One region of the Bradyrhizobium ottawaense genome, then DNA from elsewhere that is predicted to be linked to it. Evidence: predicted binding sites of a transcription regulator. Region 1 holds the regulator's gene; each other region holds the start of a gene.
What was found. The regulator LexA, encoded in region 1, represses DNA repair genes until DNA is damaged. The targets are predictions, from matches to a motif close to TGTTCNNNNTGTGTTCNG.
Positions count from the first base shown of each region.

Region 1 (4,141 bases):
GCTCCCCGCAGCCGCGACGCAACGCCATCGGAGACCGACTTGCAGGCCGACGATTGACGCCATCGATTACAGATACCAGGCCAGCACGGCTTCGAGCTTTGCCTTGCCGATGACCGGCAGGGCCACCATTCGGCTCAGCCCGGCTGCGCAGGCCTCAGAGCCCGCGATCGAGCCGTCATGAGTGAGATCGTCGTTGAGCGCGGGCATGCCGGCGGCCCAGGCGCCGCCGATGCTGCCTTCGCCCCTGGCAATGGAATTGGCGGCATAGCGGGCGGCAAGGTCGGTCTGCGCGCTGCAATCGCCGGCGCGAAAGACCAGCGCCGAACGGGCCTCGTTCGGGACCCAGATCTCGAAGCGTCGCGCAATCGGCGTTGCCTGCGCGGAGAGGAAAGTCAGGACCCAGGTTTGGTCGGTGCCGGTTCGGTAGGGCACGCCGACACCCAGATTGATCCCGACCTTGGCTGCGTCCTCCCAGCGCAGGAAGCTCTTGGCGTCGTGCAGGTCCTTGATGATCAGCGGCAGGCCCGCCTTCCAGGTGCGTCCGGGAAGTCCGAAGCCGCGAGGAAATTTAGTGTGGCGCGAGTTGAATTCGAACATGTCCGCCGCGCCGTAATAGCCGTCGACGAGGCCCATCTCGTGGGAGAGATCAGGATCGTTGTGCCAGAGTTCGATCGCGCCGACATGCGCCTCGTCGTCGCCGCAGAACAGCACCATCACGGCTTGCAGAAATTCGCCTGCAAACACCGGCACCGCCACGCCGCAGGTGAGGCCGGCGGCGACGGCCTGATCGGTCCGCTTGAAATAGGAGTTGGCGAATTTCGTGAGGATGACGGGATGGCCGCAGGCCCAGGCCTTGCCTGGAAGCCCCTCGTCATATCCGAAGTGCAGATCTTCGCTGACGGCCTTGAACGCGGACAGCCCTTCGTCGTAGAGGCCGCCGCCGAATTCCAGCCGCATGCGCGTCCGGTCAGGCACCCAGAGTTCAACGACGCGAATAAAGGTTTTCATCGAGCGTGTCCGCCGCCTCAAACCACGACAGCATCGGTCATTTGGCTGCGGAGCGGAGGTTCAAAATTCAGGCAGGACGGCCCAAACTTCGTGCGGCGACGAGGTGCGGCGGCGCTCGCCGATCGAATTTCGTGAAACACAAACCCACCGGGCTCGCCGGCATCGGCCGGCGACGGCATTTCAATCCTGGCCCCGGACCCGCCGGGCCGGAGGGCGTCAGCCGATCGGCAGTCGCGTGACCGTCGGGCGACTGTCGGCGATGATCTGCGGCTTGTGCTCGCGCTCGCCGATCGGCTGGGTCACCGGCAGTTGCAGCACGGTTGCGCGCTGGCCCTCGACGAGCTGCGTCACCAGCACGGATTTGCCGTCCGGGAATTCGATCGCATCATGATGGCGATCGGGAATGTGCGGATCGATCTTGCCGAACTTGCCGACGCGGGAGTTGACGGTGCGCGTCCAGATCCAGCGGTTGTCGTAACGGACGTTATCGGCGAAGGCGAGCTCCGTTCCCGGCAGCAGGCAGACCGCGACGGAGAGATCGGCTTCGGAGGCGAAGCCGCGCGTCGAGGTGCCGCGGAATGTTGTCGTGACGATCGTCTCGCCGACTTCTGCGGGGCGCGTCGCGACGGCATGCAGGCTGTAGTCACACATCGGGTGCTCCTCTATGCAGAGATAGCGACCCGCACCCCTTTTGGAGGCGCAGGCCCCTACCAGAGTGGAAGCACGTGACGGTCTGCTTGGTTGTAGGCAAATCTGCGGCTGGGATCCGCGAGCCCCGATCACATTATCTTTTCCATCTTTTCCGAATTCGATAGGAACAAAGTCGGCTTCCGTGCATTTGGCAGGCGCGCGTCAACGACCGGCGAAACCAGCCAGCCCGAGTATCGTCAGCTCGGCTGCGTGCGCGCTGCATTGCGGTTGTTGCGGATTTTCTGGATCACGGCCGTGTCCTAGCCGACATGAATGATGCGACCAGCGTTGCTGCGGCTGCGCTCAAACGATCCGGCGCATTTGGGCTGTCCCCCTCGAACTCGCAAGGCCGCGAAGCGATGTTGCTTCCCGCGGCCTGCCGAGGATGTCGCGAAAGGGGGAGGGGCCGGACAATCTGTGCAGAACCAGAAAGACTATCCAGCCGGAGCGGACCATCATCCGCTCCAATCTCTGATCGGCGATGCCGACCGAAGGCGCGCGCGAGGCGCTGAAGACTCCGGTATCAGTACTTGCGGTAAAGCCCGATCAGCTTGCCCTGAATCTTCACGCGGTTCGGCGGCAGGATGCGCACCTCGTAAGCGGCATTGGCGGGCTCCAGCGCGATCGAGGCGCCGCGGCGGCGGAAGCGCTTGAGCGTGGCTTCCTCGTCGTCGATCAGCGCCACCACGATGTCGCCGGTATCGGCGCTCTCGTTGCGCTGGATCAGCGCCATGTCGCCGTCGAGGATGCCGGCCTCGACCATGGAATCGCCGCGCACTTCGAGCGCGTAATGCTCGCCGGAGCCGAGCATGTCTGGAGGCACGCTGATGGTGTGGCTGCGTGTCTGCAACGCCTCGATGGGGGTGCCGGCCGCGATGCGGCCCATCACGGGCACCGCAACGGGCCGCTCGCCCTCGTCCGCGGACGGGCTGGAGCTCGCGCGCAGCTTGCCGAGATTGCCCTCGATGACGCTTGGCGTGAAGCCGCGTCGGTTGCCGGCGGCAGCTTGGAGCTCCGGCAGCTTGATCACTTCGATGGCCCGGGCGCGGTTGGGCAGCCGGCGGATGAAGCCGCGCTCCTCGAGTGCGGTGATCAGGCGGTGGATGCCTGACTTCGAGCGCAGGTCGAGCGCATCCTTCATCTCGTCGAAGGACGGCGGCACGCCGCTTTCCTTCAAGCGTTCGCTGATGAACCGCAGAAGCTCGTATTGTTTGCGCGTTAACATCTCGACCAAAGTCCCCCGGTTGATGTCGTTCGATTCCGAGACGATGAGTTCAGCGATAAGCCGCTACATCCTCGAAACAAATCATGAACGGACACTATATGTTCGATACATGTTCCGCAACTGCTTAATTTACCGTGAACAGAGCGAAACTCGCCGAATGCGTGTGGCCGCGCAGTTCAGACGGGGAGCCGCAGCACTTCGCAGGGGCTGCCGGCCTCGGCCTTTGGCGCAAGCGGTGCGCGCACGAGAAGTACCTGTGCTGCAGCAAGATTCGCAAGCAGAGAGGAGTCTTGATGGCTGACGGGAAGGGCGACGAGCGTGCCGTCGTCGCGCAGCTCCAGGCGCGCGCGCAGATAATCCTCGCGCTGGTCATTGGCGCCGAGATCGCGGCCCAGCACGGCGCGCTCGCGACGGTGATGAATCACCGAACGGCCCGACAGCGCGCGAATCAGCGGTACCATGAACAGGAAGGCGCACACGTAGGACGACACGGGATTGCCGGGCAGGCCAATGACGCTCATCGTCCCTAAGCGTCCGTGCATCATCGGCTTGCCGGGCCGCATCGCGATCTTCCAGAACGCCAACGCGATGCCTTCGTCCTTCAGCGCCTGCTGGACCAGATCGTGGTCGCCGACCGATGCGCCCCCGGTCGTGACCAGGACGTCGGCGCCGCTTTCGCGCGCGCGGCGGATGCCGGCGGTGGTGGCCTCCAGCGTATCGGCGGCAACACCGAGGTCGATGGTCTCGGCGCCCTCGCTGCGGGCGAGCGCGTGCAGGGCATAGCCGTTGGAATAGACGATCTGGCCGTGCCCGGGCGTTGAGCCCGGCATCACCAGTTCATCGCCGGTGGCGAGGATCGCGACCTTCGGACGACGGCAGACGGCGAGTTGCGGGTGATTCATTCCAGCGGCGAGGGCGAGATCGCGCTCTGTCAGACGGGTTCCCTTGCGCAGGAGGACGTCACCCTCGCGGAAATCAACGCCGGCGGGGCGGATGTGCCGACCCACGATCGCGGCTTCCTTGATCGTTATTTGCTTGCCCTCGGCGATCGTGTCCTCCTGGATCACGACTGCGTCGGCGCCGTCGGGAACGACGCCGCCGGTGAAGATCCGCACGGCTTCGCCGGCGGCGACCCTCTCCGTGAACGGACGGCCCGCTGCGACCTCACCGATCAACGTCAGCCTGGAATCGATCGTTGCCGCATCGGCCGCGCGCACG
Region 1 covers NZ_CP029425.2:4,083,542-4,087,682, forward strand. Annotated here, with positions in the region: gene CIT37_RS19530 (ComEC/Rec2 family competence protein) at 1-57, shown strand, start outside; gene CIT37_RS19535 (GAF domain-containing protein) at 67-1,008, opposite strand; gene CIT37_RS19540 (hypothetical protein) at 1,225-1,659, opposite strand; gene lexA (transcriptional repressor LexA) at 2,222-2,923, opposite strand; gene CIT37_RS19550 (molybdopterin molybdotransferase MoeA) at 3,100-4,141, opposite strand, start outside.

Region 2 (4,141 bases), 1.8 Mb from region 1:
CGCGCGGATCCGAGCCGCCGCGCAGGAAGGAGAAATTGGTGGTGATGCCGATCTCGGCATAAGCGGGGCTATTCATGCGAAGAGACCGTGCACATACCAGCCGGGAGAAGCAGGCTCGCCGTCGCCGTCGAACACCTCCCCCTCGTAAAGTCCGTCGCGAAAAATCCAGAAGCGCAGGCCCTCGGCATCCTCGATGCGAAAGTAATCCCGGGTCAGCTGCTTGCCGTCCTGCCGCCACCATTCCATCGCGATACGCTCGGGTCCTTCCACCCGCACCACGGCATGCAGCGCGCGGCGCCAGGTGAACTGATGCGGCGGACCATCCGGCACGGCCGCGAATGGCACCTTGATCGGCTCCGGCTTGTCGAACAGCCTTAAGGGACGCAGCGGTGGCTCGCTTTCGGTCCGTGCCGGCCATTCGGCCTGCATGGCGGCGGCGAGATGATGCTGCGCCGGGGCGGCCAGCACCGCACATTCAGGGATATGGGTATCCTCAGGCAGGTGCACGACGACGCGCTTTCCGCCGATGCGCGCGGCAATGCGGTCGATCAGGGCGGCAAGCTCGTCATTGTCGTGGACATGGGCGTCGAGATCGCGCTGCTCCTGCACCACGATCTCGGTGCGGCTCGCCGACAGGCGAACCATATCGAAGCCAAAACCGGGATCGAGGGGATCGGCGAGCGCATCGAGACGCTCGCGGAACAGCCGGTCGATCACCGCGCTTCGCGTCACCGGACGTCCGGTCTCGACCATGATCGCGCGCACCACGCCGTCGGTGCGGAAGAACGCGGCTTCCAGCCGGCGCGCGCCCTTGCCCTGCTTCTCCATGGAGGCAATCAGCGTGTCCGCCAGCCGCGACAGCGTCATCGCGATCATGGTGTCGGTCGCGATCGGCTCGGCGAAACGCTTCTCCACGATATAATCAGGCAGCGGTTTTCGCGGATTGATCGGCGCATCGCCCTGCCCCAGCGCATGCGCCAGCAGCGTGGAGAACCGCGCTCCGAACCGCGCCGTGATCTCGCTCGGCGAGCGCGTGGCGACGTCGCCGATGGTCTTGAGGCCGGCGCGGCGCAGGCCGGTGGTGATGGCCTCGCCCGCACCGAGCGCGGACACCGGAAACCGGCTGATCGCCTCCGCCTCGCCGCCATCGGCAACGATGGTGCCCGTGGTCTGCCGCGTCAGCGTGCGCGCGCAGACCGAGGTGCCGGCGATTGCCGCGCTGACGGCAAAGCCTTGTCGGCCGAGCGCCCGAACCAGCGCTTGCAACAGCGCAGCCTCGCCGCCGAACAGATGCGCACAGCCGGTGATGTCGAGGAACAGCCCGTGCGGCGGATCGAGCGCGACCAGCGGCGTGAAGCGGTCGCACCAGTCGGCGATGTCGCTAAGCGTCTTCGCATCGGCCGCGACATCGGCGTCGAACACGCGCAAATCCGGGCACATCGCCCGCGCATTGGCGAGCGGCTGACCTACGTACAGGCCGAGACGCTCGGCAGCCTCGTCCAGCGCATGGATCACCAGCGCATTGTTGTCCTTGATGACGACGATGCTCGGCTCATTATTGGTTTTACCCAGCCCGGAGCTGTTGAAGAACCGCTGGATCCGGTCGATGGGCAGGCGTGGCAGCCACAGGCTGAGAATACGTCGACGGTTCACTGAACTGGCACTCATCACAATTCCATTCCATGATCCACCGGCCGCAGGGGCCATGACGATTACGCAAGAGTTCGGCATCGAAGCGCGGCGCGCCCCATGCGTCCCACACCGACCCCGGCGGCGAATGCGCCGCGCGCAGCATCCACCTGGTCTCCGCCGTCGAAGGCAGCGGCTGCGCCGCCATCCGCAGCATCAGGCCGGTGACGCCGGAGCCTTGCGCGGCCAGCGTCAGCTTGCGGCTCGCCACGAGATCGAACTGCCTGGTTTCGCCCCAGAGCTCGAGCACGACGGCGCCCAGCGCATCGCAGGCGAGCGCATCGGCCGAGGTACGCAGCGCGCTCTCGACATCGGCGGCGCGCACCATCACCACACGGCGCGGATCGAGGCCGAGCTCGGCGAGCCCGCTCATCGACAGCGCGCCTGCCTCTATCTCTGAAAAATCCTGCCGTACCCACAGCAGCGGCCGCTGCGCCGAGACGCGCCCGGCAAGCCCCATGACGAAGCCGGTCGCGGCCGTCCCCTGAGACCCAGTGCAAAACACCTCGTGGATCGCCGCGCGCGCGAGCCCGCCCTTCAGCGCGTTGTCGGCTTCGCTGTGACCGAGCGCGACGCGATCGTGCGGATGCACGACCGTCGCCGTCTCGATGCGCTCGATCTGGCCGCGCAAGGTCGCAAGCGCGCTTGTCCGTGCGCCGCTCATGCTCGCCGCTCCTTCAGGGGTGATTGCCGATGGCTCTCAAAAAGAGAACCAGCGGCTGGCTCATTTGTTCATGATATGTTCTAATATAAAGCTAACGGCGCGGAGAGAGTCAATCGAATTGGCGCGCAAGCGGATTCATGAGCTGAATCAAAGGGATTCCAAGATGGACGTACAACGCAAGCTGGAAATCCTGGCGGACGCCGCCAAATACGACGCGTCCTGCGCCTCCAGCGGCACGGAGAAGCGGGATTCCAGCGACGGCAAGGGCATGGGGTCGACCGCACCCGGCATGGGCATCTGCCATTCCTATGCGCCGGATGGACGCTGCATCTCGCTGCTCAAGGTGCTGCTGACCAACGCCTGCAATTACGATTGCCTCTATTGCGTCAACCGCGCCTCCTCGAACGTGCCGCGCGCCCGCTTCACCATCGACGAATTGGTCAAGCTGACGCTCGACTTCTACCGGCGCAATTACATCGAGGGCCTGTTTCTCTCCTCCGGCATCATCCGCAACCCCGACTACACCATGGAGCAAGTGGTGAGCGTCGCGCGAAAGCTGCGCGAGGAGCATCACTTCCGCGGCTATATCCATCTCAAGACCATTCCCGAGGCCGACGATGCGCTGATCGCGGAAGCCGGCAAATATGCCGATCGTCTCTCCATCAACATCGAGATGCCCGAGGAAACGAGCCTGCAGCAATTCGCGCCGGAGAAGGACGTGCGCGCGATCCGCCGCACCATGGGCCGGCTGCGGCTGAAGCTGGACGAGGCCGAGGAAGGCCGCAGCGCGAAGACCAAGGCAAAGCCGCAGCGCTTCGCGCCGGCGGGCCAAAGCACGCAGATGATCGTCGGTGCTGATGCAGCCTCCGACCACACCATTCTCCACACCAGCGCCAATCTCTACGGCGCCTACCGTCTGCGGCGCGTCTACTACTCCGCCTTCAGCCCGATCCCCGACGCCAGCCGCGCCTTGCCTCTGGTGCAGCCGCCGCTGCTGCGCGAGCACCGGCTCTACCAGGCCGACTGGCTGATGCGGTTCTACGGTTTCGACGTTGCGGAGATCGTCGACGACAGCGCGATGCTGCCGCTCGACATCGATCCGAAGCTGGCCTGGGCGCTGCGTCATCGCGACCGCTTCCCGCTCGACGTCAACCGCGCCAGCCGCGAGGAGCTGCTGCGCGTGCCGGGCTTCGGCACCAAGGCGGTCGAGCGCATCATTGCAACACGGCGCACCACCACGATCCGCCTCGCCGATCTCGCCCGCCTGCACGTGCCCCGCAACAAGGCGCTGCCGTTCATCGTCCTCAGCGATCACCGGCCCTCGCCGCACCGTCTTGATGCGGCCGGGCTGATCGAACGGTTCAAGCCGAAAGCAACGCAACTGGGATTTGGCTTCTGATGCAGTACATCACCCTCGACACCGAAACCCATTTCGACGGCTGGCGCAAAGCCGCGCGCAGCCTCGTGCTTCATCACGTGCAGCCCACCGATGTCACCTGGACCGTGCAGGGCGGCGAGGCGGAGTTGTTCGCGCCGCAAGCACCGTCTCCGATCCTCGAGGCGAACGAAGGCACCTTCAACGTATCAGGCAAATTCGTCGAGCTAGCCCAGGCCGCAATCCTGCACCGCGATATCCAGCGCTTTGCGATCCTCTATCGCCTGCTCTGGCGGCTGAAGGACAACCACGATCTCATCGAGGTCGCGACCGACCCTGACGTCGCGCAGGTCACGGCGATGGCTCGCGCGGTCCATCGCGACGAGCACAAGATGCACGCCTTCGTCCGCTTC
Region 2 covers NZ_CP029425.2:5,860,493-5,864,633, forward strand. Annotated here, with positions in the region: gene CIT37_RS27880 (error-prone DNA polymerase) at 1-76, opposite strand, end outside; gene CIT37_RS27885 (Y-family DNA polymerase) at 73-1,668, opposite strand; gene CIT37_RS27890 (ImuA family protein) at 1,565-2,353, opposite strand; gene CIT37_RS27895 (putative DNA modification/repair radical SAM protein) at 2,517-3,752, shown strand; gene CIT37_RS27900 (UdgX family uracil-DNA binding protein) at 3,752-4,141, shown strand, end outside.
Region 2: the regulator LexA is predicted to act here: its motif matches at 2,419-2,436, upstream of CIT37_RS27890 (ImuA family protein).

Region 3 (4,141 bases), 880 kb from region 1:
CCGCCTCCCACCGCCACAGTCGATCATTGGTCAGCAACGTACCGCCCCACCAGCGCCGAATCGGATTGTGACGGCGAAAATCCTCCCGACCATCCAGAACTGCTTTGCCAAACTCCGTCAGCGACAGCCGGCTCCGGCGAAAGGCGGCGTTGCGACCGCGCGCGTTGTCCGGATCGAGTGTCGCCAGCTTGCCGTCCAGACCCGCAACCGCTGGCGCAGGGCCGAATGCGAGCCCTTCGAGCAGCGCGCCCAACTCCCACGGATCGAACACACGAGCCTCAGAGGTGCCTGACCGAAACAGCTCATCGGTGCGACTGCGTCCGCTTGCGATGAGTTCGAGAAGCCGCGTCTCGGTCGCCCCGGCGACGGCAGTTCTGAGAGCAGGTCTTCCATGGCCGGTTTCAGGAAAGACAGCTTGCCGAGCGGCCTATCGAGCAGCCCAACGCAGAGCTCGGGCGTCGGCGCGCGATAGGCCTCCCACGCGAGGGTCGCGCTTTCAAGATCGCTTTCCGCGATATCGAACTGCTTCACGTCACGATGGCGAAGCTCTGAGGGATCTGCTCCGCGCAGATCGAAATCGACGAGTCGTAGTCTCAGACTCTCAGTAAGTGACGGCTCGAAACGCAGGTAATCGAGGATCCAGATCAGCTGCAATTGACTGTTGGGTTCGGGGTCGAACCACAGTTCAATGAGATCGACCCCGTAATTCTTGCAGACCCAGAGCAGGGCACCGGCTCGATCCTGGCGCCTGATGAGGGGCGACTGACGCACGGGGACGCAATCCGACCAGTGCATTTGGTCGACCCACGTCCTGGACTCCCGCCAGCCGAGATAGCGGATGAGGTGGTCAGCCGTCGGAAGTGGCCCCGAAACGAAGCGATAGATGAACGGGATGACCATGTCGGCGCGATCGGCGAGGGCAAGACCGACGCCCGCCGAACTGGTCAGGATCACACGCTTCATCGTCGGCGCACCTCACCCTTACGCAAAACGAAACGGGCACTGACGACGTCGGCAACTCAACGTCTTCAGCGCCCGCTCCTCGCGAAAAACTTTCGCGTTAGGTCTTACTCGTCCGCCGGCTCCTCGCCGTCGGCGTCGCGCTCCGGCGTGCCGGCGAGAATTTGCTCGGCGATCAGGCCGGAGTTCTGGCGGATCGAGGTCTCGATCTTGGCGGTGATGTCGGGGTTGGCCTTCAGGAACGCTTTCGAGTTCTCGCGGCCCTGGCCGAGACGCTGGCTGTCATAGGAGAACCAGGCGCCTGACTTCTCGACGATGCCGGCCTTGACGCCGAGATCGAGGATCTCACCCATCTTGGAGACGCCCTCGCCGTACATGATGTCGAACTCGACCTGCTTGAAGGGCGGCGCCAGCTTGTTCTTGACGACCTTGACGCGCGTGGTGTTGCCGACAACTTCGTCGCGCTCCTTGATCGCGCCGATGCGGCGGATGTCGAGGCGGACCGAGGCATAGAACTTCAGCGCGTTGCCGCCGGTGGTGGTTTCCGGCGAGCCGTACATCACACCGATCTTCATGCGGATCTGGTTGATGAAGATCACCATGGTGTTGGACTTGTTGATGGAGGCCGTCAGCTTGCGCAGCGCCTGGCTCATCAGGCGGGCCTGCAGACCCGGCAGCGCATCGCCCATCTCGCCCTCGAGCTCGGCCTTCGGCACCAGCGCCGCGACCGAATCGATCACCAGCACGTCCACCGCACCCGACCGCACCAGCGTGTCGCAGATCTCCAGCGCCTGCTCACCGGTGTCGGGCTGCGAGATCAGGAGCTCGTCGATGTTGACGCCCAGCTTCCTCGCATAGACCGGGTCGAGCGCGTGCTCGGCGTCGATGAAGGCGCAGATGCCGCCCTTCTTCTGCGCTTCGGCCACCGTATGCAGCGCCAGCGTGGTTTTTCCTGAGGATTCCGGCCCGTAGATCTCGACGATGCGCCCCTTCGGCAGGCCGCCGATGCCGAGCGCGATATCGAGCCCGAGCGAGCCTGACGACACCGCCTCGATGTCCATGGACCGGTCGTTCTTGCCGAGCTTCATCACCGAGCCCTTGCCGAACTGGCGCTCGATCTGAGAGAGCGCGGCGGCCAGAGCTTTACTCTTGTCCATGGAAGATCCTTCGACGATACGCAGGGCAGTGGCGGACATTGGGTCGTGCTCCTTATGGCGAGGATTCGCGTGAGGGACAAACGATTGGCGAGGCGGCTCGTCGATAAAAGCAACGTACCCTATTTGTTCTAGGTTCGCAATATGTTCTTTTGCGGATTTGAGGCTTTGTCCGTGAGCATCGCCACGTCCCCCTCCCCATTCGCGTTGTGCACACAACTGGACAGACGCGGCTCCCGTTAATGGTCCTCAATGGGCCATCACCGCCCCAACCGTGGCCACTATCGGTGACGAGAACGCCGATTGCGCTCCCGCCTTCATCGCATGAAAAGGAGCGCGCCATGCTCAAGCGGCGACGTTTCAAGCAGCAGTTGACCCTTCAAGACCGGCTCTCCGCATGGGTGAAGCAGGTCCAGGAAGAGGCCGCCAGGCTTCCGCCCGGGCCCGAGCGGGACGCCCTGCTCAAGAAGGCCCGCCAGGCCGATGTCGCCAATCATCTGCACGACTGGGTCATATCCCCCGGGCTGCAACCGCCGAAATAGCAGGGCTGTCGCAACGTCATTCCCCGGCCGAAGCTGACGTTCATCAAAGACGCAGCCGCCGGCCGCCGTCAGAATTCCGCAATCCTGCGGCACCGAACCTTTTCGCGGTCTCGAGCCTTCTCCAGGATGGGACCGCAACTCTGGGGACCTCAGTCATGACGGACACCACGAACCGCGATACGATCAGGCGCAATCCCCTGCTGGAGGCGGCGCATGAGGAGCTGATGAAGTTCGAGCGCCAGGAAAACGAATTCCGCAAGAAGGACCGCCAAGAGCGCGCCGCCGAGCTCCACCTTCCCCTGAATGTAATCAAGATCCACTAGACCCAACCGGGGGCTTCCGAAGCCGACAAGAGAGCGTAGCGCGTTGACGGTATCGCCAAGTTTAAGCCATTGAAAGCACAACGGAACTTCCATGCAGCCTACTGTGCATGGGGTTGTTTTCCAGTTTTGCGGCATGCCCTGTACCCCCGTCATCCAGGGAAAGGCTGCCGCTCGCGTGCCTGTCCTTAAAGCAGCGCCAGCAGCACGAGGCCGATCACCAGCACCACGAAGCCAGCCGCTGTCGCGGCGGCGAATGACCGCTCTACGTTATCCATGATGCCACCCCGTGGTCGGCGTGCCACGTTTCCCCCATGGCTGCGCCGAACGCTGTGGAATCTTGCCGACCGGTGTGTCCGCAGTTGTGCGAACGGATGTCGAAATTGGGACCGGTGCGGGGCCAGTCTGCGGCCTCGGCGTTGAGTCCGGAAATCTGACGCCTGTCAGGCTGCCGTAAGCGGAGCCGGCTAGGATGATGCCGCTATGGTGTTGCAGCCCAGCACCTCAGCCTCCAATAACTTTTTGCCCCGTCTGGCTCTCCCCAGGCGGGGCTTTTTCATGCCTGTCGGGCGGTTCGCGAGTCCCGCTCCTCCTGCGTCAGGAGCAGCGAGAAGGCGCGGATCGCGGGCGCAGCCAGCAGCACGATCGGCAACATCGCGGCCCATGCGATCAGCCACGACACCATCCAGTGCCCGACGAAGCTCATCGCGCTGCCTGCGGGCAGGCTGGCGATCCCCGCCGCGATCAGCGACGTCAGCCCGGACTGGATGATGCCGAAGACGAAATGACTGTAGCGGCGGGGAATGCCCAGCATGACGACCCTTGCTGTTTTTGCCATCGCCAGACCAAGCAAGGCATATGCCGCCGCTTGCAGGGAAACCGGTAACCCCCTCGGCGGGCCCCCCGCGGCCCGTCCGATCGGCGTACCGACGCAGCCGGGTGCAGCCCAGGAACTTTGTTCATGGTCGGAGAACCACGGGTATGCGACAGCCTCACTGTCTCACGGACCGGCGTCTTTCGAGAGCCGGCCTCGCCTGTTTCGGCGCAGGCGCGCTTTCGAGATACCCCCGAACTATCTAGGGCTTACCGACAAAATTTGCTTGTCTCCGGAATATTGGGACGCCGAACATGTTTGCAGTCATGGAGAGTGAATCGTGGGAGGTCG
Region 3 covers NZ_CP029425.2:3,199,759-3,203,899, reverse strand. Annotated here, with positions in the region: gene CIT37_RS15095 (hypothetical protein) at 118-963, opposite strand; gene recA (recombinase RecA) at 1,068-2,156, opposite strand; gene CIT37_RS15085 (hypothetical protein) at 2,456-2,656, shown strand; gene CIT37_RS15080 (hypothetical protein) at 2,812-2,979, shown strand; gene CIT37_RS15075 (DUF2798 domain-containing protein) at 3,533-3,790, opposite strand.
Region 3: the regulator LexA is predicted to act here: its motif matches at 2,249-2,266, upstream of recA (recombinase RecA).